DNA from 4 places in the Lysinibacillus sp. NPDC056220 genome. Region 4 is predicted to be linked to each of the others. Evidence: riboswitches for the same ligand, from Rfam matches in the RefSeq annotation. Region 4 holds a riboswitch; each other region holds the start of a gene.
What was found. A riboswitch is a leader RNA that binds a small molecule or an ion and turns the genes downstream of it on or off. The one in region 4 is predicted to bind cobalamin.

Region 1 (5,967 bases), on a different contig from region 4:
ATAATTAATTTCACACCTGTAGTACCGCTTATTCTTGCCGCTAGAATAAAATCCTTTTCATTCATGCCGATAAATAAACTTCGAATTAGTCTTGAATAATAAATAAGCTGTGTCAAAATAAGTGCGATTAACACATTTTTTAAGCTTGGCCCTAATACACCTAAAAGCCCAAATGCTAGTACAAGTGTTGGAAAAGCTAATAAAATATCGCATATCCGAATAAATAGCGCATCTATTATACCTCTTTTTAAAGAGACCCATGCGCCCAACAGGATCGCTACTACAATAGCAACTATTTGTATGACGAGCGCCGCACCTAAAGAATACCGAATCCCTAAAAGCAATCGTGAGAAGACACATCTTCCTAATTGGTCTGTTCCTAATGGATAGTCCCATGAAGGTGCTAAAAATTTCTTAGAAATATCGACTGCTAAAGGGTCATGAGGCATCATGATTGGGGCAAACAGTCCTAGTAAACCAATGATGATTAGTATAGTGAGACTCATAAATCTTCTCATATGTATACGTTCTAAGTTCACTTTACTCTCTCCTATTCTTCATCATCAGATGAGGATCCAATAAACGATGCAATACATCTGTGCCTAGATTGGCGAGCACATAGATGACAGCGATCACCAACACATAGCATTGTACAACGGGGTAATCACGATTCGTTATGGATTCTATTAAATATCTACCGAGTCCAGGCCAACTAAATACTTGCTCTACAATGACAGCCCCACCTAGCAAATTTCCGAGTGTCATCCCTAACAAAGTTGATATCGGTATGGCAGCATTCCTCCCCACGTGTCGGATGAGAATGACCGATTTTTTTAAGCCTCTAAGCTGTGCATATTTTACATAGGGCTGCTCGTATTCTTCAATGATGGCAGAGCGGATAAACTGTGAGAACAATCCGATTGTAGGTAAAGCTAATGTGAAAGCTGGTAAAACTAAATGTGCTCCTGAACCTTTTCCATTCGTCGGAAAAATCCCAAGTTTTAAACTGAATAGATAAAGTAGGATAAACCCTAACCAAAATGTTGGAATGGAAACACTTAGGACTGTAAATAATCGAATGATTTTATCGATAAAGGAATGCTTATATAATGCGCTCACAACCCCTAATGGAATACTAAAGGTTAAAATAAGGATAAATGCTACTAAAGCTAATTCGATGGTAGCGGGTAGCTTAGCAAATAGCTCATCACCAACGGGTAATTTACTAACAAAAGATGTCCCAAAGTCTAGCTGTAAAACGCCTTTTACCCATAGCAGATATTGCATGATAAAAGGCTTATCTGTCCCTAATTCTTCTCGTAAAGCTTGTATAGCCTCTGGTGTTGGGGCTATTCTTGCAAGTCGAAGAATGACCTCTGCTGGTTCTACTGGTACGAAACGAATAAACACAAAGGTCAGAATAGATACGCCTACTAATACAAATGGAAGTGTGAGAATTCTTTTTACACAAAACATCCAAGTCGATTCGTACATGTCGTCACTTCCTATTTCATCCGATGATAAAAAGAGAGTTGTCCTGGTTCGACACACTCTCTCTTTCATACTTAGTTTTCTTTATCCATTTGTGCATATGGAATGTCATACTCAGAAGCACGTGGTGCAAAATCCTTCATATATGGTTGATAAATAACTTGATTCGTTTCATACGATATTGGATAGAACAATGCTTGTTTGTGGAACATTGTTAAAATATCCGTGTATAGCTGCACGCGTTCTTCTTCATCGGTCCCGACTAATAATTGATGTATGTTAGTATCGATTTCTTGAGTATTTGGTAAGCCTAATTTTGCTTCATAAACACCACTAGCATTTGGTGTAGCTGATTCATTTGCAAAGCTATGTGGATCAGTCGGCGGTCCATTAGTTCGCCAGAAGTTAATATCAACCTGATCATCCATTAATTTTTGCAGACCGACCATCACATCGGCGCCTTCAATATTTAACTGTACGCCTATTTTCGCTAGCTCGCCCTGCATTAACTCTGCCATAGGTTTTTGAATGGCATCAGTAGCAATATAGATTAAATCTAATGTAAGGGGTTGACCATTTTTTGAACGAATTTTTTCACCCTTCTGTAGCGTCCATCCCGCTTCATCTAGCAATTTCTGTGCTTTTTCAGGATTATATATAATGGGGGCTAAATCAATATTGGCATATGGAATTGCTTCCCAAAATAGCGTGTTAGCCACTTTTTCTGTACCATGTGTAATGCTTTCTACCATTTGTTCCTTATTGATAGCATATTGCATTGCTTGTCGAACCTTTAGCTCAGCTAACGGTCCAGACTGTGTATTGAACAGTAATGCTTTTGTAGACAGTGGCTCAGATGTAGCTGTTTTATATTTGCCACTATCTCTTAAATACGTATAGTTATCTAAGCTAATAACCCCTCGCCCATAAATGACATCTAATTCTTCATTTTCAAAGGCTAACGAAATGGATTCCGAATTTGGGATGATTTTAACCTTTATTTTATCTACGAGAGGCTTTTCTCCCCAATAATGTTCATTACGGCTAAATAAAGCATATTCATCTTTTTTATAGTCGGTTAAAACCCATGGCCCTGTGCCAATAGCTGATTGAATGGAATCATTTGTCTTATCGCCGTCTGGGAAGCCATTATCCCCTAAAAAACGGAATGGTCTGACAAAGGCTAATTCGTTTAACACAGGGTAATACGGTTCGTCTAATTGCAAACGTATTGTTGATTCATCTACTTTGACGACCTCTTTTATATGGTTGACCATGCCCATCCAAGAATGCATGTCACGATTCGCTAATACCGCATCAAAATTGCGAATCACATTATCAGCATTAAAGGCAGTCCCATCCGAATAGTTAACATCCTTGCGTAAATGGAACGTATAAGCAGTTTTATCCTCTGAGATGACCCAGCTTTCTGCTAGCTTTGGCGTAATTGTCCCATCATCGTTATACGCCACTAAAGATTCATAAACCATTGCTTGAGCAGTCATCTGATTTGGTAAATATGTATGGGGGTTTAATGGGCCTACATCTAATGGCCAACCAATCGTAATCATTTTTTCATCTGTCTGTTCAGTTGATGCTGAGTTTCCTTTGTCTTTTTCCGTGCTTGTACAACCTGCAAGAAAACTGAAGGTCAAAACAAGCATGTAAGGCAGTAAATACTTCGTCCATCTCATTTTTTATCTCCTATCTCTATTCCCTGTTCATATCTACAAATTGAATAGAAAGAAGGCATAAAAAAACCTTATTCTACAAGAATAAGGACAGATAAACCTACAATACGTAAGCTACCATCCATCTCCCTATCTTTCGTAGATCATCAATGAATCTTCTTACAAGCAGGCATTCTGGCTTATGAATCATCATTTTGCTTCACCTTCCCAAGAAAAAACTCAGTGGTCATCGAAACAAAACTCCTCATTTACAGCTGCGGGACAGCATGGGATTTACACCCATTTTCCTTTTAATCGAACGAAAAATAATTTCATTCAAACTTGTAATGCAATATTTGAAATTAGTAATAAACATAACATGCTCAAATGTTCACGTCAATTTTATTTTCTGAATATAATAAACAGATACAAAAAGACCAGGCAGATAACCTGATCTTTGCTTAACTCCTTTTATCTCTCGTTATCTCGATATAGATTCCTTCACCTCCTGACGCAATAGTTTGGTAGCAGCCACCATATTAGCTAAAGCCGCTATTGTTTCTGGCTCTTTCCTTGTTTTTAAGCCACAGTCCGGATTAATCCAAAATTGATGTTTGTCTAAAACTTGTAAACTATCTCTCATGATGGCTAACATTTCTCCCTCACTCGGCACACGTGGACTATGAATATCGTATACACCTAATCCAATCCCTTTTGTATAAGGATGCACTTGAAGTGAAGAAATAAGCTCTCCATGGCTTCGTGATGTTTCAATAGAAATCACATCAGCATCTAGCGCACTAATGGGTTCTATGAAATCGTTAAATTCGCAGTAACACATATGTGTATGAATTTGTGTTGTATCTTTTACACTCGAGGTAGCAAGTTTGAAGGCATTGATTGCCCAGTCTAGGTAAGCCCCCCAATTTTCTTTACGAAGAGGTAGCCCTTCTCTTAGTGCTGGTTCATCCACTTGAATAATGGAGATACCTGCCGTTTCTAGTGCTTTCACTTCCTTACAAAGTGCTAAAGCAATTTGATAGGCCACATCTTTCCGAGAAATATCATCACGTACAAAGGACCAATTTAAAATGGTCACTGGCCCTGTCAGCATCCCTTTGACAAAGCGCTTCGTTAAGCTTTGGGCATACGCTGACTCTTTCACGGTAATGGATGAAGTCCATTCAACATCTCCATAAATAATCGGAGGCTTCACACAGCGAGAACCATACGAAACCACCCATGCTTTTTCAGTAAAGGCAAAGCCCGTCAGTTTTTCACCGAAATACTCGACCATGTCTGTCCGTTCAAATTCTCCATGAACCAGTACATCTATATCCATATCCTCCTGCAAGTGAATCCAGCGCTTTGTTTCCAGTTCAATAAATGCTTCATAGTCTGTATTCGATATTTGTTTCTTTCGCCAAGCATTCCGATTTCTCTTCACCTCATCAGATTGAGGAAAGCTACCGATTGTTGTTGTAGGGAATAGTGGTAAGGCTAACGCCTGCTGCTGTAATTTTTGACGTTGACTAAAATCACTATGTCGCTCAAAATCCTTTGTGGAGACGGATTGAACGGCTTGCTGGATCATCTTATTTTGACGAATCGGATGATTTTTTAGTGCTTCAATGGCTTTCATACTTTCTGAGAAATTATGACGTCGAGTTCCGTTTTGACCCTTTCTATATTTAGTTAGCTCAGTAATCTCTTCGATTTTTTCATCGGCAAACGCCAGTGCTTGTTTGAGAACAGGGTCCAACTTCTTTTCAAATGAAGTAGATATTGGTACATGTTGCAGGTTACTTGAAGGTTGAATCCACAATTCCTTAGCATCACTTAGTTTTTCAATTGCTTGAATCATGGCATTCGCTTCCGCTAGGTTTGAACGCCATATATCACGACCATTGACCACCCCAATGGCTAAAACTTTATCTGGAGGGAAACCATATTGTCGAAGTGACTCCATATTCCCTTTATAGCCATGTACAAAATCTAAGCCAAATCCTTGTACAGGCAGTGTAATTAATGTTTCATAGGAGCATAATGCTTCAAAGTATGTTTGTAGCATTAGTTTTGCTGCTGGAACTGTCATCATCAATTGAGCATAGATTTCTTGAACTAGCTTCAGTTCTGCTGAGTCAAGTGTCGTCACTAAAGATGGCTCCTCTATTTGAATCCATTCGGCACCTGCATCTACTAATTCTTGAATAATCTGAGCATAGAGAGGTATTAAAGCTAATAAGTATTCGACCTGCGTTAATTTATTGTAGCCCTTAGTGAGCTTATAAAATGTATAGGGGCCAATAAGTGTCGGCTTCGCCATAATACCGAACGCTTCCTTTGCCTCTAAAAAGTCGGCTAATACCTTATTTTCTGTTAGCTGCAACGGTTGTCCTTCATACTCAGGAACAATGTAGTGATAGTTGGTATTAAACCATTTGGTCATTTCACTAGCTACTGCTGAATGATTTCCTCTCGCTACACTGTAGTAGGTATGTAAATCTACCCTTCCACCTTGCCAGTTAAAGCGCTTCGGTACTAAGCCGAACATTAAGGCAGTATCCAACATTCTATCGTACAATGTGAAATCTCCTACTGTCACCACATCTATGCCGAGTTGTAGCTGCTTTTCAATTCTTGATAAACGAATACTTTTTAGTGTAGCCTGAAAATCCTCTTCCGTTAGTTCTTGACGCCAAAATGCTTCTAATGCCTTCTTCCATTCGCGATCATCTCCGATATATGGGTAGCCAATGAGTGTACTAGTATAAGTCATCTTTCATCTCCCTTTCATCAAAAAAAT
Region 2 (8,154 bases), on a different contig from region 4:
CCTGTAATAATAATGGCACTTGTGTCTTCATCCTCTGCTAGCTCTTGGAAAATGAGACGTAGGTTTTCAATAGTGGCTGATGACAAAGTGTTTGCAGGTGGATGATTTAAATGAATAATTGAAATAGAATCCTCTTTACTAACGTTGACAAATGTATCGATCATGCTGCTCCTCCTAACTAATCATTTTTGGGTTGTCAATGAATGTTCTCGCAAGTGCCCGTTTTTTCATAAAGAGATTTTGCTGTAGCGGAATATTTAATTGTCGAATGTTATTTAGCAAGCTTACTCGTTTTTGTTCATTGCTTTCAGCGGCCGTAATGATAGTAATCGCACTTTCTTCTATTTTGCGGTAACCCTCCTGGCATAATATGTCAGTCATTAATTGTTTTGTTTGGACATGTGCAGTTTTTTTCGACCTGAGCCAGGCTGATTCCATGACATACGTTTCCATGGCCATATCCGCCAACAAACGCATAAATTCTTGCTCCTGTTCGAGTTGAATTTGTGCATTTGCAATGACATGAATAGCTAGTTGCATTAAATGCTTGGAGAGAAGGATGTAATGGTGATTTTTTTCTAATGGTTGAGCGTGAATAAAATCACCCTCTATTGCAGTTGTTTGTACATATTTTTTCCACAGCATTTTAGCCATTGTGAGGCGATTGATTTCATTTGTACCCTCGAAAATACGGTTAATTCTTGCGTCTCGATACAAACGTTCCACTTCATAATCTTGCATATAGCCATATCCACCATGTATTTGAACAGCTTCATCAGCTATTCTTCCAAGTGCTTCGGAACAATGTACTTTATGAAGTGCGCATTCCAGAGCAAATTCAGATATTTTCTGAACTATCGTTTCATTGCTTGCTGATGCAATAGCCTCATCAACTTTCCCAGCCGTTCGGTATGCACCGCTTTCTGCTCCATAAATCAGAACGGCCATGTCAGCAAGCTTTTCCTGTATCAATGTAAAGTCAACGATAGGTCGTTCAAATTGTTTCCGTCCCTTCCCATAATTCACGGCTATTTGAAATGCTTGTTTGGCCGTTCCTATATTAGAAAAGGCAAGCTTTAGACGTGCCATATTCAAAATGTTCATAGCGACTATATGTCCTTTGCCAACCTCTCCAAGAACACAATTGATTGGCACAATAACATCTTCTAAAATGAGCGTGGCCGTTGAAGAGCCTTTAATGCCCATCTTCTCTTCTTCCTGACCCACGGATACTCCTTTAATGGAACGTTCGACAATCAACGCAGTCATCCCCCTATTCGTCTGGGCAAATACAACGAAGACGTCTGCTAGCTGAGCATTGGTAATCCATTGCTTTTCTCCATTTACTAGCCATGCTTTCCCGTCTTCTGTTAATCTAGCATTCGTTTTGGGGCGCAGTGCATCAGAACCCGCTTCGGACTCTGTAAGGGCGTAAGCTCCAATCCATTCTCCAGAAGCCAACTTTGGTAAGTATTTCAGCTTTTGCTCCTCATTTCCAAAATAGATATAGGGTAATGTGCCCACCCCTGCATGAATATTGTAGGAGACACTAAAAGAACCCCCAAAACCCATTTTTTCTGCTACCAGACCAGAAATTTTTTTATTGAGCTCAAGTCCTCCATAAGCTTCGGGTATTTCAATGGCCAGTAATCCAAGATCACCTGCTTTTTGGAACAATTGTCGGGTGATCTCATATTGTTGCTGTTCAATGGATGAGATATTCGGTGAGACATCCTGTTTAATGAAGAGCTCAGCAGTTTTTGCAATGAGCTCTTCTTCATCGTGGAAATCCTCAGGTGTAAAGATCGTCATGTTGTTTTTTAGTCGATCCATATAAGCCCTCCTTGAAAGAAAGTGGAGAAAAGCCATTTACCTCTCCTACTTTATTTCCTCCTTCGGTAAGATGGTTTTTGCTAATTCACTATCTAAATCCTCGAATTTATAATAGGAAATCGTTTCATACAATTCGCTTCTTGTTTGCATATCCTCAATTGCTTCTTGTTGTGTTCCAGTATTTTTTATTAATTCAAATACGCGCTCGTATGCTTTTGCTGCAACTCTCATAGATGTAACGGGATAAATGACCATCGAGTAACCCATTTTTTCAAATTCCTTAGCGGTATAATAAGGAGTTTGACCGAATTCAGTCATATTGGCTAATAAGGGGGCATCTAACTCATTGGCAAATTGTTTAAACTCTTTTTCAGTTTGTAATGCCTCTGGAAAAATAACATCTGCACCAGCAGTAACATATGCTTTGGCTCTTAGTATAGCCTGCTCTAAGCCTTCAACAGACCTTGCATCCGTGCGAGCAACAATCATTAATGTAGGGGCTATTTGTTTAATCATTTTTATTTTTTGAATCATTTCCTCCTTTGGAACAAGAGTTTTGCCATTTAAATGTCCACACTTTTTAGGAAGATTTTGGTCCTCTAGCTGTACGGCAGCAACCCCTGCCTCTAGCATTTCACGAGCAGTACGGGCAACATTTAATACGCCACCAAAGCCCGTATCAATGTCCACTAGCATCGGTAAATTTGTAGCCCGAATAATATCACTAGCACGCTGGGCTATCTCATTTGAATAAATCATCCCTAAGTCTGGTAAACCTCTACTCGCTGTATAAGCGGCACCAGAAAGATATAATGCCTCAAAGCCAACTTTTTTAGCCATCAAACCAGCCATTGCATCATGTACCCCTGGTATTTGCAAAATAGCTGAACGAGCGATATGAGCTTTAAATTGTTCAGCTAATTGTTTTTGTGTCTTTGCTTCTTGGACAATCCATGTCATTTTTAAATACCTCCTCTTTATTGCGTTCGGAATCCATCTAAATTAAATAAATAGATTAACAAATTCATGAACAGCAATTTGTTCAAGCAGCTCTTTATTTACACAAACATCGTTTATTTTATTGAGTTGTTTTTGAGCATAATGCGTACGAAGGTTTTGCTGGAATTTATCAATAATCTGAGGGAATGCTTCCTCACGGCGGAAACGATGTCCTAAAGGATATTCACACTCAATTAGCTCAGTTGATGTACCATCTTTGTAATAAACTTGAACAGCGTTCGCAATGGATCGTTTATCAGGGTCTAAATAGTCGATTGTATATTGGCCTTTTTCCACAACAACCATTTTATTACGCAAGTCATCGATTCGTGGATCTGCCGCCACCTCATCTTCATAGTGATTTGCGGTAATGTCACCATAAATAAGACCAATCGCTGTAATATATTGAAGGCAGTGATCTCGATCTGCAGGATTGTGAAGAGGCCCTTCTTTATCGATAATTCGCATGGCTGATTCATGTGTTGTAATTTCTATGCGGTCAATATCAGCTAGGCGATTTTTTACTTCAGCATGCAAATGAACGGCACATTCTGCAGCCGTTTGAGCATGAAACTCTGCAGGATATGAAACTTTAAAGAGGACATTTTCCATAACATAAGATGCAAGTGGTCTCGCAAGCTTTAATTCTTGCTTATGAAAGAGCACATCTTGGAATCCCCAGCCTGGTGCAGATAATGCAGTTGCATAGCCCATTTCCCCTTTCACAGCCATCATTGCTAGTTGTACGGCCCTGCTTGTAGCATCGCCAGCAGCCCATGATTTTCTTGATCCCGTATTAGGAGCATGTCGATAGGTTCTTAAACTTGAATTATCAATCCAAGCATTTGATAAAGCATTGACAATCTCTTGATGAGTGCCCCCTAAAGCCTTTGTAACAACAGCTGTTGTCGCTATTTTGACAAATAAAACGTGATCTAAGCCAACACGATTTAAGCTATTTTCGAGTGCAAGTATTCCTTGTATTTCATGGGCTTGAATCATCATTTCTAAAACATCTTTCATTTGGAGAGGCTCTTGCCCTTCTGCAACACGTACACGACTCAAATAATCAGCTACAGCTAAAATACCACCAAGATTATCAGAAGGATGCCCCCATTCTGCCGCCAACCATGTATCGTTATAATCCAACCAACGGATCATACAACCGATATTAAAGGCACCTTTAACTGGATCAAGGACATAGGATGTTCCTGGAATACGAGTACCATTTGGAACGACTGTACCTGGTACTACAGGACCTAGAAGTTTTGTACATTCAGGATATTGTAAAGCTAAAATGCCACAACCTAACGTATCCAATAAAACATATCGAGCCGTTTCGTAAGCTTCTTCGCTCGTAATCTTTGTGTTTAATACGTAATCCGCAATATCAATAAGAAGCTGGTCTGTCATCGTTTTTTCATTCGTTTTAATCATCTATAACTTCCTTTCAAGGTATGCATTTGATATACTAGTATGCTGATGGGCATTGGTCAGAATGTCCATCAGCTCTATGGCGAGTTGTTAAAACTTGATTATACCGACAATTCTTCAAGGTTATGACGCTCGCCTATATAATGAACACGAGGTCTAAATAATCGATTATTGTCATGTTGTTCGATCACATGTGCACATAAACCGATCGTTCGAGAGCCAAAGAAAATAGGCGTATATAATTCAATTGGTAAGCCCAGCATGTAGTACACGGGCGCAGCATAATAATCTAAATTTGGATACAAGCCTTTTTCCTCCACCATCACTTTTTCACCGGCTTCGCACATGTGATATAAGCAGTCATCCCCTTGCTCCAAGCATAATTTATACAAAGCTTCTTTCATGATCTGCGCTCTTGGGTCCATTTTTTTCATATAGACACGATGGCCAAAGCCCATTATTTTATCTTTATTTTTGAGCTTGTTTTTCAGCATCGCTTCAAAGCCCTCCACAGTCTTAGCTTCAAGCAGCATATACATGACTGCCTCGTTCGCCCCACCATGCAAATTTCCTTTCAATGATGCGACAGCACCAGTTAGAGCACCATACAGATCGGATTGTGTGGAGGCAATAACACGAGCAGCAAAGGTCGAATTCGGCATTTCATGTTCACTATATAAAACAAGTGATTGGTCAAAAATTCCCTCTTCTAATGGTGTTGGTTTTCTTCCAGTAATCATGTAATAAAAATTAGCACTATAAGAAAGCTGACTATCCGGTTCTACAACATCTTGACCATTTAATACACGGTAGCTATTCGCAACGATGTTGGGCATTCCACCTAAAAGTCGATATGCTCGTGTTACATTCATTACAGTCGAACGATCATGGATGTGCTGATCATACCCTGCTAACGCTGAAATTCCAGTTCGAAGGCCGTCCATCGCATGTGTCCCATTTGGTAATAAGTTGAAAATTTGAACAAGCTCTTGTGGAACGTGATAGTTTTCTTTCAATTTATCCTGTACGTCAGCTTGTTGCTCAGTAGTTGGTAGGTTTCCGTGCAATAATAAATGGACAATATCTAAATAGGCGTATCGCTGAGATAGTTCAATCAAATCATAGCCACCTATAACAATTTGACTGCCTACTACGTCTAAGAAAGACAGTTTTGTTTCCGCAGCAATAACTCCATCAAGACCTGGTGAATACGTTAACTCCATAGATTACAACCCCTTTGTTTAATCATTCTTGTAAGCGTTACCATTCAAACTCGAAAGAACAACAAAAAAACAACTTCTATCCTTTAGAAGTTGTTAATCTACAAAAGTATGACAGAACAAAAAACAGTGAACTTACATCCATTCACAATCATCATACAGTAGCTAACACCTCCCTATCCTCGTAGGTCAATTGATGCTTATTTAGTGGCAGGTCTCCTGACTTATCATCAACATTCCTATAACACCTTCCCGTTTTGAAGAACAAAACAGTGGTCTCGTTATGGAACTCCTACATACAGTTGCGGGACAGTGTTGGACTCACACCAACTTCCCTTTTAATCAAATGGAATCAAACCCATTTGAACCACCAAAATTTAGCATATTCAATTTGTCTTTTCACCTTAACATAGAGGTTTCCAAACAATCAATATAGGTAAAATTCAGAAAAGACTGATTATAAAAAGCTATTTTTCATTTTTGACGAACTATTCTGCATATTTAAGCATTATTTCGCTCAAAAAAAGATTGTTAATCAATCCCAATGGAGCTATATTTATGAAGTCTGCTTTAAAAAAGCGATTTGTTTTGCATTACGATGAAACGAGGAGTGACGGGATGGGCTATATAACTGAATTAAGAAAGCTTATCGGTAATAGACCAATTATAAGCGTTGGTTCGACAGTTCTTGTTGTTAATGATGATAAGAAAATACTCTTTCAACATCGTTCAGATACGTTGGATTGGGGATTACCTGGCGGTTCAATGGAAATAAACGAAACATTAGAGCAGGTTGCTGCTCGTGAACTTTATGAGGAAACTGGTCTCGTGGCTAAAGAGTTTGAGTTTATCGGTGTTTTTTCAGGACCTGATTATTACTACTGTTATCCGAATGGCGATGAAATCTATACAGTCATTCACCTTTATAGAGCTAAACATGTAAGGGGTGTATTGGAAATGAAGGATGGTGAGAGCTTAAGCCTCACTTATTTCAGTAAGGAAGAACTTCCGAGTAATATGGAACAGAGGACGGTCGCTCTCTTAAACAACCTAGAGGGCAAAATATGGGGGTTCGAAAGCTCCTTTACGAAGCTTTCCAAATAACAATGTAAGAATTTTAATAAGGACTTTCTTCGCAAAGACATTTCAGATCATTCCAAACTAGTATTCTTGTGAATTCTTTCGCGAGGGTGACTGGGCAAAATCGCGTTGTATAGCTCAAGTGATGCGGAATGCTTAAATGGTTCACCTTTCATGATTTCCTCTACTAGCTGACCATTTTGCATGACGAGGATGCGATCTGAAATAAAGCGTGTAGCCTGTAAGTCATGAGAAATGAAAATGTATGCAAGTTGCAAATCCTTTTGTAGTGTCTGTAGTAATTGAATGATTTGTTTTCGCAAAATCATATCTAAACTACTAATGGCTTCATCTAAAACAATTAATTTTGGATGTAAGGCAAGCGCTCTTGCAATGTTCACACGCTGTTGTTGTCCCCCACTAAGCTGGGAAGGATACTTTTCGGCAATAGATTTTTCTAACTCTACATGATTAAGTAATTCCTTTACCTTATAGTGTCTCTCAGCTGAGCTATAATGCTCGAAATTTAGGTACGGTTCCTCTAAAATTTGAAAAATAGTGTGCTTTGGATTTAATGAATGATAGCTATTTTGGAAGACTGCTTGTAAATCTCTCCGTATCATTTTTTTCTGTTGGCTAGTGGCATCATAAAGATTAACCCCTTGAAATAGAACCTCACCGGCTGTTGGCCTTTCCATTCCTAATATAATTCGGCCCAATGTACTTTTTCCTGAGCCACTTTGTCCAACAATGCCTAAGCATTCCCCCTCCTGAAGTGAAAATGATACTTTCTGTAATACAGGAGCATCCTGTCTTCGCTTGAATATGAACGGTCTATGTGCATAGTTCTTCTCAATATTTCTCACTTCTAGTAGCTTCAATTTTTTCACCTCTAAAACATCATTCGGGATTGTAATAGTTTCTTTGTATAAGGATGCTGTGGTGCATCAAAAAAATCATAGACATTCGCTTGTTCAATTAGTTCCCCCTTATACATCACGGCTACATCATCAGCTAGTTCAGCAATAACGCCTAAATCATGCGTCACAAGAAGTATGGCTGCCTGTGTTTCCAGGCGAATCCGATCAAATAATGTCAATACCTGTTTTTGGTTGACTGTATCAAGAGCTGTCGTTGGCTCATCAGCTATGTATACCGAGGCTTGAATTGCGAGTGACAAAGCAATCATTACACGCTGTAGCATTCCCCCACTTAATTGGAATGGATAATAGTGTAAAAGTTTCTCGGGATTAGGTAAATTAACTTTTGACATGCTTTCCATAGCAATTTGTCTAATTTCATTTTTAGTTATAACAAAATGAGCCTTTAATGATTCACGAAAATGACTTTCAATGGTTTGCACACGGTCAAAGGCAGTCGAAGGATTTTGCATAATAATAGATAGATGTCTTCCACGATAAGCTCTCATTTGAGCAGCATTTATCTTCAATAAATCTTGTTGATGGTAGAATATGTGCCCTTTGATAATCTGCGCTCTAGACGGTAAGGCTTGCATGATAGCTTGGCAAAGCATGGTTTTCCCACTACCGCTTTCGCCAATAATCCCCAAAACGCGGCCTTGATAGGC
Region 3 (8,154 bases), on a different contig from region 4:
ATGGACGGTGGTTAGGTGAAGCACTACAAGGTAATTTGGGATATTCAGCTAAAGAAGGAAGACCTGTTTTGACGATTTTACTTGAGCGGTTACCCAACACACTACAGCTCGTTGTTCTGACGTTATTTCTAGTAACGATTGCCTCTATTTGGCTAGGCTTACAGGCTGGCATGAGGGAGGGCTCATTACTCGACCGCGGACTTTCCATCTTTAGTATTGCAAGCTCAGCCATACCACCATTTTGGCTAGGCATAGTATTCATCATGGTCTTTTCCATAACATTAGGGTGGTTTCCATCTTCAGGAATGAATGATGTGCGGGGCAACGGAGGGTTCATGGATCGTTTATATCATATGGCACTCCCGCTTATAGTCCTCGTGATGTCGCATGTGGGCATCTTTGCCCGTTTTTTGCAGGATAGTGTGAAAGTAGAGAATCATAGCTACTATGTTCAAGTAGCACGCGCGAATGGAGTACCAGAACGTGAAATTCGAAGGATGATTTTACGAAATGCTGTCATTCCTTATATCAATTATGTTGGGGTGACCATCCCATCATTTTTCGGAGGCTCCATTGTGGTCGAAACATTATTTGGTTGGTCAGGCTTAGGACAGCTTTTGGTAAAATCCGTCATGCTCAAAGATTTCCCCGTTTTGATGGGGGCTATTTTAATCATAGGCGTGGTCGTGGTCATCTGTTTATTCGTCATTGACATACTGATGATTGGTTTGAACCCTCGATTAAGAAGAGGGGGCTTTGTATGAGAAAACAGCGATATCCGATTTTTTGGCTTGTGCTTCTAGCTCTTATTTTTACAACGACTATTTTTTCTTCATTATTAGCTCCTTTTGAGCCTAATGTAATGGATATGAATCAAATTTATCAAGCACCTAATGCCACACATTTATTAGGGACTGACCAGTTGGGTAGAGATGTTCTTTCTCGCTTATTGGTGGGGGGGAAGGTGACGCTATTTATTGCCATTGTATCGGTCGTCCTATCTAGCATAATTGGTATCATATATGGGGGCATAAGTGGTTATTTTGGTGGTGCCATTGATGCAGTAATGATGCGTATTCTCGAAGCCTTTTTAACAATTCCTTCATTGGTCATCGTGCTAGCTCTACAGGCAATGATGCAGGGCAGTATGTGGCATATGGCGATGGTGATGGGTATCACGGGATGGTTTGTGACAGCTCGTATCGTCCGCTCAGAGTTTATCCGATTAAAGGAGCAAGAGTTTGTGCAGATGGCGAAAATGTTCCGCACGCCGTTGTGGAAAATTCTCTTTGGCCATTTATTACGTAATTGTATGCCTGCGATATTTGTGGTAACCATTTTTAATTTTGCTGGGGCTATTTTTACCGAAGTTTCCTTAAGCTTTTTAGGAATTGGTGTCCCACCAGCTACTCCATCATGGGGAACAATGCTGTACACAGCGCAAAATGATTTACTTGTGGGGGCTTGGTGGATGGGTCTTTTCCCTGGACTGTTAATCTTTATAACGATTTTATGTGTGCAAGTTATTGGAGGTACTTTCAAACAAGGAGGGAACCGAACGCATGTTTAAAGTTGACAATTTGGCTGTTCAATTAGACGGCAAATCCCTTATTCAAGGCTTGACTTTTACTGTACCTAAAGGTCAAATTACCGCTATCATTGGCGAGAGTGGCAGCGGCAAAAGTACGACCCTTTCAGCTCTGCTTGGGATGCTACCAGCACGAGCAACTATGGAGGGTTCCGTTGTATTTAATGAAAGAAATGTCATGACAATGTCAGAACCGGAGCGTGTGAAGCTACGCAAAAAGCACTTTTTTACCATTTTTCAGGATGCAATGAATAGTTTTTCACCCACCCAAAAAATAAAGCATCAACTCTATAGGTTGACCGCTTCGAGGCTAGGGCAAAAGGAAGAGGAATTTTTAGATAAAATCACAGCCGTTTTAAAGGAGTTAAACCTACCTAAGGATGTGTTAAATCGCTATCCATTTGAGCTTTCAGGTGGCATGCTACAACGCTGCATGCTTGCCTGCGCCTTCTATCATGAACCAGACGTTTTGATGGCGGATGAACCAACCTCTGCTCTAGATATGCTCCATCAACAAGAATTTATCAAATTGCTAAAAAATCTCCATGCCCGCTTAGGGACGACGATACTATTGATTACGCATGATTTAGGAGTTGCTAAGATGGCTGATTCTATTCTGGTGATGAAAAATGGCGAAATAGTAGAAAGTGGGAGAATGTCTGAAATTTTTAAGGAGCCCAAGCATCCATTTACGAAGCGGCTTGTCGCTCATCATTTTTAGGAGGCGGTTGATATTGTTGCTCCATGTAAATCATGTTAGTAAAAGCTATCGAGCAGGACAGCAAGTATTACAGAATATAAACCTAACCGTGGGAAAAGGTGAAATCGTAGGACTCGTAGGAGAAAGCGGCAGTGGGAAAAGTACTTTAGCCAAAGTGATAATGCAGCTAGAAAAGCCTGAAAAAGGGGCGGTGTTTTTTGAAAATCAATTGATGACGAAGCAAAATCGCTCGCATTTTTATGAGAACTGCCAAATCATTTTTCAAAATGCTACGGCTGCCTTAAATCCAGTATGGACCGTCAAGGAATTGTTACGTGAGCCTCTAATGGCAGCACATAAGTCTTTGACTGATCGCGAACTACAGATAATGCTAGAAAAAGTGATGCTCCCAACCGATATATTAGAAGCCCTGCCATCTGAGCTAAGTGGAGGGGAGCGACAACGGGTTAATTTACTAAGGTCGATTTTAGTCGAACCCCAACTATTAGTTTGTGATGAAATTGTTTCGAGTTTAGATCGCTTGATTCAACGAGAAATGATAGATTTATTAATAACTTTAAAAAAAGAAAAAAACATGGCCATTTTATTTATATCGCACGACTTAAAGGCGGTTTCTTATTTGTGTGATCGTATTTATGTCATGAAGTCGGGTAAAATTGTCGATGAGAGCCATAAAGGCGAAGGTGGCTTTGCTTTTACAGACCGATATGCGCAAATGCTGTTTCAAGCCGTAGTATGATTAATCCAAAAACACTTTCCTTATTTGAATGGAAAGTGTTTTTTATTCTTGCAGCAATGATCTAAGTGGGGCAATCAAATCTTCAGAGATGCTATAAATCGTATGGGTATCCTTCACGTTCATCAACGTTCCCTTTTGACCCATTTCCCCTACCCATAGATGGAAGCCATATATATCCACTACTTGTACATCATATGGAGGGGTAGCCATATTAACAATTTCCTTATTTCTCACAGCAGTAGTAATGACTTCATGGAACATTTCAAGAGACTCTTCATCCTCATATTCTTAGATAAAATCAGTATTCACAGTGTCAAATCCTTCGCCGTTAGAAATGCTGACCTTCGCCAATTTGCCCACTGCTAGCTCTTTATCCGTACAGCCTAAAACAACTGTAGCTAGGAGGGACATGATAATAAATAGAAATGCTCGCAATGAACCCCCTCCTTACAGAAAAAATAATACCAAAACTTGGAGTCGTAGCCCGGTTCTCTTCATAATATATTAAACAAACAAAAGCTGAAAGGGGATAAAGAATGGGCTTATTTGATGGATTAATCGGCAATGCAAGCGAGGTGAATTTTGAAAAATTACAGGAGGAGGTCAAAGATTTATTAATTCCAAACGAAACCATCAAAAATGCCTATAAAATTATTAGAGACATATTTATTTTTACGAATAAACGATTAATCCTCATTGATAAGCAAGGAGTTACTGGTAAGAAAACGGAATACCATTCGATCCCCTATAAAAATATTATTCATTTTTCAGTAGAAACGGCTGGTACATTTGATTTAGACGCAGAGCTAAAAATATGGGTATCAGGCAGTTCGCTACCTATCCAAAAAAGCTTCAATAAGGCGACCAATATTTATAAAGTGCAAAGTGTTTTAGCGCAGTATGTTTTAGTCTCGTAATAATGAAATAAAGCCACAATCACGAATCACATACAAAGCCCGCATAGATGCGAGGCTTTTTTGGCTGTGCTTAGAAAGGGGGAATAGGGATGGGGAAATTACTATGTGAGGGGTGTATGCTGTCGCCCCGTTCCAATTAGGGAGCAAGCGCACAGAGCTTAGAAATTAGCAAAGAAATGCTGACTGGTTCTCCCTTACGCATAACCTTTTATATTGTAAAATAATAGATATATTTCAATAATATTGATAGAATTCAATGGATGGAACTGTTTTTTGAAGAAGTGTTATTCGTAACATTAGATTGTTGGGGGGTAATGGAAATGGTTGAAAAAATTGAAATGAATAATAAATCTATCATTTCATTAACGCTTGGTATTCTTTCTATCATCGTACCATTTATTGGATTAGTTCTTGGGATTTTCGGAGTAGTTTTATCAAGAATGTCAACAAAGGAAATTGCTAAAAGCAATGAAAATGGCAGAGGTTTGGCAATTTCTGGTTTAATTTGTAGCGTGATCGGGATTATCATTCAAACCTTTGCAGTATTGTCTATTATCCTTTTTTATTCAATTACTGGTGCTTAGCTTAGTATTTGACCTTAGAAAATACCGTTTTAAGTTGGACGGGAAGAGGAAAAGTGGAAATGGCCATGAGTCAGGATACCAGCCTGTTACGAATACACACCATAAACCTCTTTTTTTGTGTTGAAAATGCATGACCTTCCCAAGCCCCCTGTTTTTAAGATTTTGCTCAAAGCTTTTTTCTTTTTGAAGAATAATAGTTATACACATTACTATTTGTAAAGATGGTGAAACGATGGAACAGATGCTAAAGGAAATAATGTCTCCAAGTCATCAATATAAAGTTCAAATTATAAAACGGAGAGATGGTCTTTTTACAACAGACGTATATATGTGGCAAGAAGACTGCGGATATGAATTTTGGAGTCCTATTAAAAAAGGATTGAGTTTGATTGAGACTGAGGAAGTAGCCGTAACCGTAGCCATTGAACAATTAAGACAATACTCTGGTGAAGTTATTACTCTTTAGTTACATCACTCAACGCTGTCAGATGTAGCGAGAATCGTTGAATCGCGTAGTTGTGCGTATAGGTTTGTCTGAGGTGCGTTTATAGGTTGTTTATGTTAGTATTTCAAAATGATGCAAGTGTCTTATCCCGATTTAACTCGCGGTTTTGCGTTAAAAAAATGAGCGCAGGAATCCCCTGCCCTCGTAACTCATTTTATCAAATATTACATAACTAATAACCTAAATTAAAAGTGTCGTAAATCCTTTTTTAAAAGCCGTTAATCATTCGCTAAAATTTATTCTCATGCGAGTATATACGTCGAATAATAGATGAAGGTGATACGGATGTTAAAAAGAAGATATTCGGTAAAGGACGTATTAGGACAAAACATTAACTAGTTTCGCTGATTTAATATGTGAAAAAGACGACCATTTTGCTGATTCGTTGGAAAAGACCAGAACGTATAGCGGTAAAGAAATTGAAGCTATTAAGTATTATGCTGCGTAGAAAATCCGAGGGGATTTCGAAAGAGATGACCCGCATGAAGCTGAGGAAGTATCATACCATCAAAGTAAATAGGAAGACATGTTGTCAGAATTTCAGAGTTTGTAAGATTAAGTGAAGAAATGGTTTGGAAAATATTGTGATATTTGACTTTAGAAATCCACTACTTTACAATTGATTTTAGTAATCTAATAGGAATGTGGAGTACACCCGATTCCTATGACAATTGAATAGCGTGTAGTAATAGGTGTAAATTGCGTGCAATTTGCTTAAAAGGGAAGTCGGTGTGAATCCGACACTGTCCCGCAACTGTAAATGTGAGCGACTTTTCAGCAACCACTGTCAAATGATGGGAAGGGGAAAAGTGGCGATGACCATGAGTCAGGATACCTGCCTGTTATGAGTACACACCATAAACCTACGAGGAATAGGAGGTGGCATGTTGACAAAACAGAATGCTCTGTTCGTCACAGTACGTCAAACGCCCAAAGTTCATGAAAGGGTTCATTTTCGAACTCCTTCACATTTACTTAGGGTTTGTTTGGCATTGTGTGATGAATCACATTAAAGCGAAGGATTTCCTCAAACATAGAAGGAAGTCCTTTTTGTTTTGAAAATATGTACGCAAAGGGGATGCACATAGGATGAATATTCATGAAACGATAACACAGGAAACGCCTTTTGTAGATATGACCATTTGTAAGCAGCCAAGGACAGAAATTGCTAAAAAAGCGAAAACAAGAATGGTGGTTGAATCACTGATTGATCAATTATTAGCAACGAAGCTGATTCGCAACAACCGCTTTTTTGAGCGAATTTTATATAATAAAGACATTATTTGGATAAGAAATGGTGAGGTAGAAGGCCATCTTTTTGCTCTGGCAACGTTAACGGATCAACTGAAAACGAAGACGAATAGCTTTATGATGTATATGCCGACGAACCCTATTATATATGAGGTGAACGGGGAGCCGTATCACTTAATTACACGCATTGATTCAACACGAGCAAAGCCTAACCTTGATCGCCTTTCACAAGAGCCCAATCCCGTGTTAAGCGCTGCACGTGTCAATGATTTACTATGCTCCATTGTTATACGTTTTTATGAAACTTATATAAATGATTTAATGGAAATTTCTCATCAGGATCAACTAATCGCATTCGCGCAGCAGGAATATAAACAATTTCTGGATGCGGTTCAGGAGTTAAATGGTGATCACTTAAATTGGCATCCACGAGGGAACGGCCATGAGCTATTGTTAACATTAATTGATCAACTACAAATATTAAAAAGTCAGCCTGGTAAAGTTTTAATCGACTTCACTAATACGCAGGGCTATGTGGTGGTTGAACCTGCTTATCAGGTCCATAAGCCCTCAAAGAAAGCTGTCGGTGCGATATGAAAACAAGCCCTCCATGAAGCGGAGGGCTTGTTTTATTTATGCCAGCGTATCATGCTTCATCTGAGGCTATTAGCCTAACACACCGTCCTTGCAAATACTTTACTTGACTTATCCCTGACAGTGCATGGCTGCTTGAGCCTCTTGCCAAGGGACAGTATAGCCTTTGCCTTTAGCGCAAAAAATGCTGGAAGAACTGTATTCAGGGTCCGCATTTTTATCATAGCCTATCTGGCCTATTACTTCTTCTGCATTATGACACACATCATAGCCATCAAATTGGAGGGTAAGTGAGCCTTTCCCATTGGTATAGGCAGCAAAGATTGTGCTATAGCTCATAAAGGTTGCTACAGGTGCACGTCCTGTCAAAACAACGTCAGTTTCGGTGAGGTCTGGGTCGTCGAATGTGCCGGCAGCCTGTTGAATGTCAGTCATCATACGGCCAATAAAATCATTGGAAGCTTTCATTTTAAAGCGATAATATGGCTCAAGCAGGATGTTCTGTGCTTGTTCTAGTCCTTGACGTAGTGCTCGGAAAGTAGCTTCTCGGAAATCACCACCAGAGGTATGCTCATTGTGACCACGCCCCGTTAATAGCGTAAAATGAATATCTGTGACGGCGTAGCCTGTGAGTAAGCCGTGATGATCACGCTCAAACAAGTGCTTCTCAACGAGACGCTGGTTGCCCACTGATAAATCATCGGCATGACAGGCATTACTAAAGGTAATTCCTGCTCCGCGTTCATTAGGCTCCATTAATAAATGAACCTCTGCATAATGCTTGAGTGGCTCAAAATGACCGTAGCCTGTAACGGTTGTCCCAATTGTCTCCATATATAATATTTGCGGCTCTCCAAAAGAAATGTGTAATGCAAAACGTTTCAATAACACGTCAATCAGGACTTCTAACTGAATGACACCCATTATGTGCACATGGATTTCCTGAAATTTTTCCTGCCACACGACACGCAATGACGGCTCCTCGGCCTCTAGTAAACGGAAAATCCTTAATACTTCTTTTATATGTTGCTCACCCTCATATTGAACTTTTGCCTGTAATGTAGGGACAAGCTCATAGGGCAGTGATAGCAATTTACTGCCAATTCGATCCCCAATATTTGCCTGACTGAGCCCTTTAACAGCGAAGATTTCACCAGCCTCAACTTGCTGAACAGTTTCAAATCGACTGCCGTTATATAGGCGAATTTCTGTTACTTTTTCTGTGATATCTCCAAATGTAAATTCATCCCGAATA
Region 4 (8,154 bases):
AGTAAGAAACTCTAAAATGGTGGTTACAGATGAGAAAATTATCACTAAAGCTAGGCATCATCTTTTTCATTACATTATTTTGTATTGAAACATTTATGATGTTTTTTTTACACGCCTCATTGACTAATTCTAGAGTCGAAGAAGAATTAGCAAGTTTGCAAGCGAGAGGAAACTCACATCGCACAATATTAGAACAGAACTTTAATAACGAAACATTAGCACATGTCGTCCTGATGGAATCGGAAGAATCTACAGATGTAGTGGTGACAGATGCTGAGGGGATCATTTTAGCCTCCTCGCAACTACATCCTGAAATCAAAGAGCTGATAAAGAAAATAGATGAGACTATTCCATACGAGGGAAAGATTCTACAAGATAACTGGCGAGAGGTAAAAGCTATTGCTACTATTAGTCCAATGAAAAGTGAGCAGACAACGATTGGCTATGTCTTTATGTTTCAAAATACAGACTCAATCCATGCTTTAATGAAACGTTTAAATAAACATTTTCTTATTGTGGGCATCGTCTCTGGTTTAGTAACCATTGCTGTCATCATTGTGTTATCTAGAAAACTTGCGGAACCATTAATTCAGATGAAAGAGGCCACTTTGAAAATGAGTAAAGGGGATTTTACTGTCGCTCTTTCTACAAATGGCAAAGATGAACTTGGAGATTTATCGAATGCCATTCAGCTACTATCCAATGAGTTAAATCATTTAAGGCAGGAACGCGAAGAGTTTTTATCTAGTATTGCCCATGAGCTTCGTACACCGATAACCTTTATTAAAGGCTATACCGATATTCTTTATAAACGTGATTTATCAGCGCAGGATCGACAAAAATATTTAGCCATTATACGGGAAGAGACAAATAGACTTTCTCGTTTAATAAAGGATTTATTTGATCTAGCTAAAATGGATGAAAACTCCTTTATAATTGAAAAACAAAATCTAGATTTACAGGCTTTTTTTACTGGCATTAAGGGGAAATTAAGCCCTGCTTTTCAAGAAAAAGATATCCACTTTGAGGTATGCTGTGAAAACGGCTTAACGTTATGGGCAGATGAGGCAAGATTAGAGCAAATAATAATCAATCTATTAAATAACGCATTGACCTATTGCGGACAGGGAGATACTACCACGGTAAATGTTAAGAAGGTCAATGGTGTTTTAACGATTATTATTCGTGATACAGGAAGAGGGATTCCCAACAAAGATTTACCGTTTATTTTTGAGCGCTTTTACCGTGTAGAAAAATCTAGAAGTCGTGCTTTAGGTGGCTCTGGATTAGGTCTTGCAATTGTTAAGGAACTCGTACAGGCCCATGGGGGAGAAGTGACGGTTAAAAGTGAACTAAATAAAGGGACTGTTTTTGAATTATCGTTTAAAGGAGTAGGAGCGGATGAAAACCATTTTATGCATAGACGATGAACCAAGAATGTTAGATTTATTGACTCTTTATTTAGAGCCCGTGTTTCATTGTAGAGCCATGTCGTCCATTCATGATGCGCTCATATATCTAGAGGAAGAGCATGTTGATTTAGTTCTTTTGGATATTATGATGCCAGAGATGGATGGATTTCAAGTGTGCCAAGAAATCAGGAAGTTTTGGCATGTACCTATCATCATGCTTACGGCAAAAGGAGAGCACTCGGATATTGTAAAAGGATTAAACATTGGGGCAGATGATTATATATTAAAACCTTTCGATGAGGAAGAGCTATTAGCACGTATACATGCTGTATTAAGGAGAACCAAAGTAGAAAACAAAGTCGTTGTCTTTGAGGGGTTACGCTTAGATAAAGAATCCTTTGAATTATATTTTCAACAAGAAGCCATCCCATTAACACCAAAAGAATTTTCCATGATGTCCTTATTTCTAGATTATCAAAATAAAGTATTTTCAAGGGAACATCTTATTAATACAGTTTGGGGATATCATGTATCCATTGAGGATCGCACTATCGATTCCCATGTCCGAAATTTACGTGAAAAATTAAGAAAAAGCGGTTTTCCTGCTGATGATTATTTGCAAACTGTTTGGGGAATCGGCTATAAATGGCATAAGTTTGCGGATCGAAAGCCTTGAGAACATAAAAACTAGAAAACAACCTCTGCCAAATCTATTGGGAGAGGTTGTTCGGATTATTGCGCTGTTAACTCATCTTCTGTTACCCATTTATGATTTTTCACTGTTTCACCATTCGTCGTAGAAATATAATCAACCATATAAACAGTGGTTGGTACAGCTTCTTCAATTCGGACAGTCGCGTTTTTCATTCCTGCCATATGAGTAGCAGTCGTTTTTACCTCTGTGTCAGAGGATAGAGGCGCTTCTCCTACATCAATTAATTCCTCATGGATAATCCATTTATGATTCTCTACACGTTCGCCACCAGATGTTGGATTATAAGAAATAATATAGGCTGTAGTTTTATAGGCACCAACAATTGTCGCTTCAGCACCTTTCATCCCTTCCATATGCCCATCTTTAATCAAAGCGGTACTTCCTACCGGAAATGTTGGATCTTCAGCCTTTTTTAATGTAGCTGGTACTTCTGCTGAGCTAGAATGGTTCATCGTGGAGTGATCCATTTCTGTTTGTTGCTCCGACTCTGGAGTATTATTTGAAGTTGATGAAGGCTCCGTTTTATCTTCAGAACAAGCTGATAAAGTTAGTAAAACAACTGCTAATAATAGTCCACCTGACCACCTTCGTTTGAATGTCATATGAGATTCTCCTTTCTATTTGCCCTTACTGTAACAAACAAATATGCAGAAAGGATGAACATTAACGATTACAAAAAACTTCTTTAGTCCATTAACTTAAGAAGTGGGTGTAAGCGTTATTGAATGGGTAAGATTTTCAATGTTTTTTGCAGTCGGTACGCTAAAAAACCAGCGAAAATAGCTAAAATAATATCTTTTGGAAGTGGGGGGATCATCCAGAGCCAAGCTAATCTATAGGAAAAACCCTCTGGCGCACTGGCCCATAGTTTGTATGCAATAAACAGCCAGTTGGTACCTATTAAATAATTGAGAGCAGTTGCCAAAAATGCCGCTAGAATATAGCTTTTTCTCGTACCACTTCGTTCTACCATTAATCCAGCCATATACGCTGCTAAAATAAAGGTAATAATGAATCCAAATGTGGGGCTTAATAGTTGACTAAAGCCTCCACCAAAGCGAGCAAAGACAGGGGCTCCTGCTAATCCAATGCACATATAAACTGTGCAGGCAAGCGCTCCCTTTCTACTACCCAAAATAAGTCCTGCTAAAATGGCAAAAAGGGTTTGGAGAGTAATCGGTACTCCTCCCACTGTCATAAAGGGTACAAAGGAAGTTATATTGGCGCCGATCATCATAAGGGTAGAAAATAATCCAATATATGCCATATCTACAGTTCTTAATTTTTGATGACTTTGATTTGTTGCTGTTGTCATGATTTCACCTCTTATTTCAGAGTACTTACCGATAGTGTAAAAAACTAAGTTTTTTGTGTCAACTTAATTTTTGTTCATTGTTAACTCAAGTATGCTGGAAATTCCTTGTAGACTAAGTATCTATAAAAATGTATGATAGAATCGTCATAATTTTATAACTTCACATACTATTGGTGTGACATTTGAAACAATGTCGCTTAAAAGGGAAATCGGTGGAAGTCCGATGCTGTCCCGCAACTGTAACGAGGAGTCCTATCATGTTTATTTGCCACTATTAAAATGGGAAGGCTAATTATAGGATGATGAATCGAAGCCAGGAGACCTGCCAATAAGTAATACCTGTAATGCCCACGAGGATGCAAGCAATTACGGACAATAGCTGGATTTTCTGACTTTGTTTATTCGAGGGTATTTTTGTGCATATTTTGCATGAAATGCCCTTTTTTTATTGAGTGCTAACTGAAGTAAGAGGATCTGGCCAAAATCATGCGAAAGTATATTTAATTGCTTCATTCATCATCTTAGTAGGAGTTTAATGAATGAATAAAAAATTTATGTTATTTTCTTTAGTGCTTCTTTTAGTATTAATCGTATCCATGACATTTGCTGTGATGGTAGGATCTGTTTCTGTGACGCCATTATATGTATGGAAAGTAATTCTTTCAAAATTACCCTTTATACAACACACAATAGAGCAGGATTGGAGTCGCTCACAGGAAATTATTATATGGCAAATAAGAGTACCCCGTGTCATCCTTGCGGCTATTGTTGGAGCGGGTTTAGCCATTGCAGGGGCAGCAATTCAGGCACTTGTAAGAAATTCCATTGCAGACCCGTACATATTAGGAATTTCTTCAGGAGCAGCAGTTGGAGCAACTTCAGTAATTATTTTAGGTGCTTTTTCATTTTTAGGTATTTACGCACTTTCTGTATCAGCTTTTATAGGGTCTTTGCTTGCGATTGGGTTAGTGTTTTTCTTATCGCGCGTAGGTGGCAGGGTCTCGATTTTTCGCTTGCTATTGGCAGGAATGGCAGTTTCCTTTATATTAACAGCCATTTCTAATTTTATATTAATGATGTCAAAGCAAGAGGGTGCATTAAAGGCCGTTATGTTTTGGATGTTAGGAAGCTTAGCTGGAGCTAAATGGAGTAATATTATTATTCCAGCTTCCATCTTTTTCATAGTGTTTGCCCTTTTATGGCTATTTTATCGAAATTTAAATTTGCTATTACTTGGGGAAGAGGCTGCTGTAACATTAGGAGTCAATCTTCAACAATTTCGCATACAGCTCATATTACTTGTCTCTCTTTTAACGGGGGTACTTGTAGCAGTCAGTGGTTCTATCGGATTTGTGGGATTAATTATTCCGCATATAGTACGGTTAATTGTCGGTTCTAACTATAAATATGTAATACCGGTCAGTGCTTTATTAGGAGGGATATTCTTAGTCTGGGCAGATGCTTTAGCTCGCATTATAATTGCCCCACAGGAGATGCCAATCGGTATTATTACAGCTTTCTGTGGGGGACCATTTTTCATTTGGTTGCTCCGTCGTAACAATTATTCTTTCGGTGAAGGAGATTAAGTTCCATGACATTAGAAGCAAAACAAGTATCATTCTCCATTTACGATCAGCAAATACTTCACGAGGTAAGTGTAAAAATAAAGAAAAAGCAATTTGTCGGGTTAATCGGCCCTAATGGTAGTGGGAAGTCGACCTTGCTTAAAAATATGTATCGTCTCCTAAAGCCGGAAAGTGGGACAGTCTTGTTAAATGAACAAGATATTTTAAAGCAATCTAGTAAAGCCATTGCTAAAAATTTAGCCGTTGTGAGTCAAGAAACACCTGTATTATTTGACTTTACTGTTGACGATTTAGTCAGTATGGGAAGGACTCCACATAAAAAGCTTTTAGAGCTTGATCAGGAACAGGATTTTCAAATTGTTAAAAATGCTCTCAAGCAAACGGGTATATTGCATCTCGCGAAACGAAGCTTTAGCTCACTTTCCGGTGGGGAAAAGAAGCGTGTCATGGTGGCAAGAGCACTTGCTCAGCAAGCACACGTACTTATATTAGATGAACCAACAAATCATTTAGATATTCAACATCAACTTCAGTTGATGGACTTAATTCAAACCTTACATCTAACAGTAGTAGCCGCTTTGCATGACTTGAATATCGCCGCAATGTACTGTGATCAAATTTATGTTTTACAGCGTGGACGCATTGTTTGTCATGGTACACCAGAAGAAGTGCTTACACCATCATTACTGCAAGAAGTATTTGGAGTATTTGCAGATATTCAAACACATACACTGACGGGTAAACCGTATCTTACATATGTCCCTGAACAATTTGCAAGAAGGACCAACCCTATTTAGTAATCACAATTGTCTTGCCTCAATCATTTAACATCATCTAAATAAAAAGGGCGCCACTTCATTAAGAGGGCGCCCTTTGTAATCAAATATCAAGATACTGCTTTTAAACCTGCAACTCCAATGATAATTGCAACGATACTGATGATTCGTGCAAGGTTTTTAGATTCCCCAAAGAACATAATATTGACAAGCACGGCACCTACAGTTCCAATACCAACCCAAACAACATAGGCGATACTTAATTGTAAATAATTGAAGGAAGCATATAAAAGTGCAAAAGATAAACCAAAGCCTCCGATGTATAATAATAAATTTCGGACGGTTTTATGTTGACTATAAAAGCGTAAACCAATGACACCGACTATTTCCGCCACTGCTGCTAATATAACGAATACCCAGCCCATTATGCATCCACTCCTTTTGTCGTACTAGGATCTTTCGATGGATTATCCGCCAATTTTAGGCCAATAACGCCCAACACTAAAATAACCATAAATATCCCCTTAATCGCATTAAAGTCACCATTGAAAATAAAAATATCCATTAAGGTCGTTCCGATTGCACCTGCTCCAGCGAAAATTGCATAGACAGTACCAGTAGGAAGTTTTTCACAAGCCTTTGATAAGAAGTGAAAATCAATAGCGATAATAGATACAATAATGATCCAATGCCACCATGAATTTGCTACATTAAAACCGAATATCCAGAACAATTCAAATAAACTTGTTAGTCCTACATACATCCATTCTTTTTGCATAAATAAATTCCTTTCATAGTAAAATATTATGACTGACATTCAGTCATTTTTGAGGTAAAAGAGAACGCCACTTATGCGTGACGTAGGCCAAGTGCATGATATAAAAAGTCTAGAAGCTCAAGTTTAAGCAGTTGCATGGTTTCATCCTTACTATCGTCAAACAAATAAATTTGTTCGGCAGCAGATTCAATTAGCCCAATGATAAGCTTGGCTGAACGTGATGGGTTAATGGAATCTCGTATGACTCCTTGCTGTTGAGCCGTTAATAAGAAATTACTCATCCAATGATAGTAGGGTGAATAGATGTTTTCCCATTCTTTCAAATGCTCAGTTTGTGCAATACCCGCATAAATAAGTGCAACGATATCTCCATATTCTTTCGTAATTAAGAAAATCATTTCAACCACTTCTTCAAGCTGCTGTTCAAAGGGTTTATGATCTGAAACTCCTTCTTCGACAGTCGCTATAATGCGCTCTACCATATTTTTTGCAATAGCAGGCATAACTGAAAGGCGCGATGGGAAATAAAGATAAAATGTTCCTTGTGCAATACCAGCGGCCTTTACGATATCTGAAACCTTTGTTTTTTCAATACCTTTTTCTCGAAATACTTCAATGGCTGCTTGAATAATTTTTTCTTCCTTTGACATGATATCCCTCACTTTTGCCATCTTTATTAGTATGTTACAGGAGAGAAAAATGAATGTCAACGAAAAATGACTGATAGTCAGTCATTTTTTAGGTAAGTATAGTTGTTTTAAATTCGGGGAACTTTATATTTGAAAGGATTGATGACAATGGAAGACATTAAATTTGCACAATTAGATTCACAGCAACTTGCGAAAATTAATGAACTGGAGAAAAAAATGGGTGTCACATTAGTTGCCTATGATTCATCATCTACACCCCCACACAGCTCTGGGGCTTATGAGGAAAATAATAGCACAACCAATAATCATCCATCATAATAAAATTGTGAAATGCCTTGCAGTCATGTAAGGTATTTTCGTTTAAGTAGCGCTTAAGGAGTGAATGAACATGAAAGAATTCTATGCTGATTTACATATTCATATTGGTCGTACAGCCAAAGGGCGTGCCGTGAAAATTACTGGCAGTAAAACGTTGACATTAGCCCGTATATTGGAGACTGCTAGTGCAAGAAAGGGACTGGACATCATTGGTATTATTGATTGCCATTCGCCCGAGGTAATAGAAGAAATGAAAGTGATGATTGACCAAGGAGAACTGGTGGAGCTGGCAGAGGGTGGACTACGTTTTCAAGAAACGACACTGATTCCTGGTTCAGAAATAGAAATCTATGACCATCATTGTCATGGTCCCATTCATGTACTTGCTTACTTTCCTACATTATTGCGAATGGAACAATTTTCAGATTGGATGTCTCAGCATATGAAAAACATTCATTTAAGCTCACAACGAATTTACTGTGAAGGAAGGACATTACAAAAAAAGGTCCGTGAGTTGGGAGGGCTATTTATTCCTGCACATGTATTTACCCCATTTAAAAGTTTATATGGGAAAGGTGTTCATCGCAGTTTAACAGAGGTTTTT

Region 1: it holds a riboswitch for cobalamin, as region 4 does, so the genes downstream of both, nikA (nickel ABC transporter substrate-binding protein) here and ACOZBY_RS20190 (FecCD family ABC transporter permease) in region 4, are expected to answer to the same signal.
Region 2: it holds a riboswitch for cobalamin, as region 4 does, so the genes downstream of both, mmgD (citrate synthase) here and ACOZBY_RS20190 (FecCD family ABC transporter permease) in region 4, are expected to answer to the same signal.
Region 3: it holds a riboswitch for cobalamin, as region 4 does, so the genes downstream of both, ACOZBY_RS11725 (hypothetical protein) here and ACOZBY_RS20190 (FecCD family ABC transporter permease) in region 4, are expected to answer to the same signal.

What each region holds. Positions count from the first base shown of each region.
Region 1 is NZ_JBMOXD010000003.1:82,261-88,227, reverse strand. Features, by position in the region: gene ACOZBY_RS10505 (ABC transporter permease subunit) at 1-539, opposite strand, end outside; gene nikB (nickel ABC transporter permease) at 541-1,494, opposite strand; gene nikA (nickel ABC transporter substrate-binding protein) at 1,566-3,185, opposite strand; cobalamin riboswitch at 3,330-3,522, opposite strand; gene metE (5-methyltetrahydropteroyltriglutamate--homocysteine S-methyltransferase) at 3,643-5,940, opposite strand.
Region 2 is NZ_JBMOXD010000003.1:88,581-96,734, reverse strand. Features, by position in the region: gene ACOZBY_RS10545 (enoyl-CoA hydratase-related protein) at 1-164, opposite strand, end outside; gene ACOZBY_RS10540 (acyl-CoA dehydrogenase family protein) at 175-1,869, opposite strand; gene prpB (methylisocitrate lyase) at 1,879-2,793, opposite strand; gene ACOZBY_RS10530 (bifunctional 2-methylcitrate dehydratase/aconitate hydratase) at 2,836-4,269, opposite strand; gene mmgD (citrate synthase) at 4,368-5,489, opposite strand; cobalamin riboswitch at 5,679-5,873, opposite strand; gene ACOZBY_RS10520 (NUDIX hydrolase) at 6,105-6,590, shown strand; gene ACOZBY_RS10515 (ABC transporter ATP-binding protein) at 6,638-7,456, opposite strand; gene ACOZBY_RS10510 (ABC transporter ATP-binding protein) at 7,459-8,154, opposite strand, start outside.
Region 3 is NZ_JBMOXD010000003.1:336,414-344,567, reverse strand. Features, by position in the region: gene ACOZBY_RS11770 (ABC transporter permease) at 1-764, shown strand, start outside; gene ACOZBY_RS11765 (ABC transporter permease) at 761-1,570, shown strand; gene ACOZBY_RS11760 (ATP-binding cassette domain-containing protein) at 1,563-2,309, shown strand; gene ACOZBY_RS11755 (ABC transporter ATP-binding protein) at 2,323-3,048, shown strand; gene ACOZBY_RS11750 (hypothetical protein) at 3,091-3,309, opposite strand; gene ACOZBY_RS11745 (hypothetical protein) at 3,337-3,483, opposite strand; gene ACOZBY_RS11740 (PH domain-containing protein) at 3,585-3,965, shown strand; gene ACOZBY_RS11735 (DUF4190 domain-containing protein) at 4,286-4,549, shown strand; gene ACOZBY_RS11730 (hypothetical protein) at 4,782-5,015, shown strand; cobalamin riboswitch at 5,728-5,911, shown strand; gene ACOZBY_RS11725 (hypothetical protein) at 6,144-6,902, shown strand; gene ACOZBY_RS11720 (GTP-binding protein) at 7,011-8,154, opposite strand, start outside.
Region 4 is NZ_JBMOXD010000010.1:58,853-67,006, forward strand. Features, by position in the region: gene ACOZBY_RS20170 (ATP-binding protein) at 30-1,430, shown strand; gene ACOZBY_RS20175 (response regulator transcription factor) at 1,402-2,088, shown strand; gene ACOZBY_RS20180 (YdhK family protein) at 2,145-2,729, opposite strand; gene ACOZBY_RS20185 (biotin transporter BioY) at 2,846-3,442, opposite strand; cobalamin riboswitch at 3,597-3,786, shown strand; gene ACOZBY_RS20190 (FecCD family ABC transporter permease) at 3,982-5,028, shown strand; gene ACOZBY_RS20195 (ABC transporter ATP-binding protein) at 5,034-5,825, shown strand; gene ACOZBY_RS20200 (DMT family transporter) at 5,915-6,229, opposite strand; gene ACOZBY_RS20205 (DMT family transporter) at 6,229-6,582, opposite strand; gene ACOZBY_RS20210 (TetR family transcriptional regulator) at 6,654-7,235, opposite strand; gene ACOZBY_RS20215 (hypothetical protein) at 7,380-7,550, shown strand; gene ACOZBY_RS20220 (endonuclease Q family protein) at 7,621-8,154, shown strand, end outside.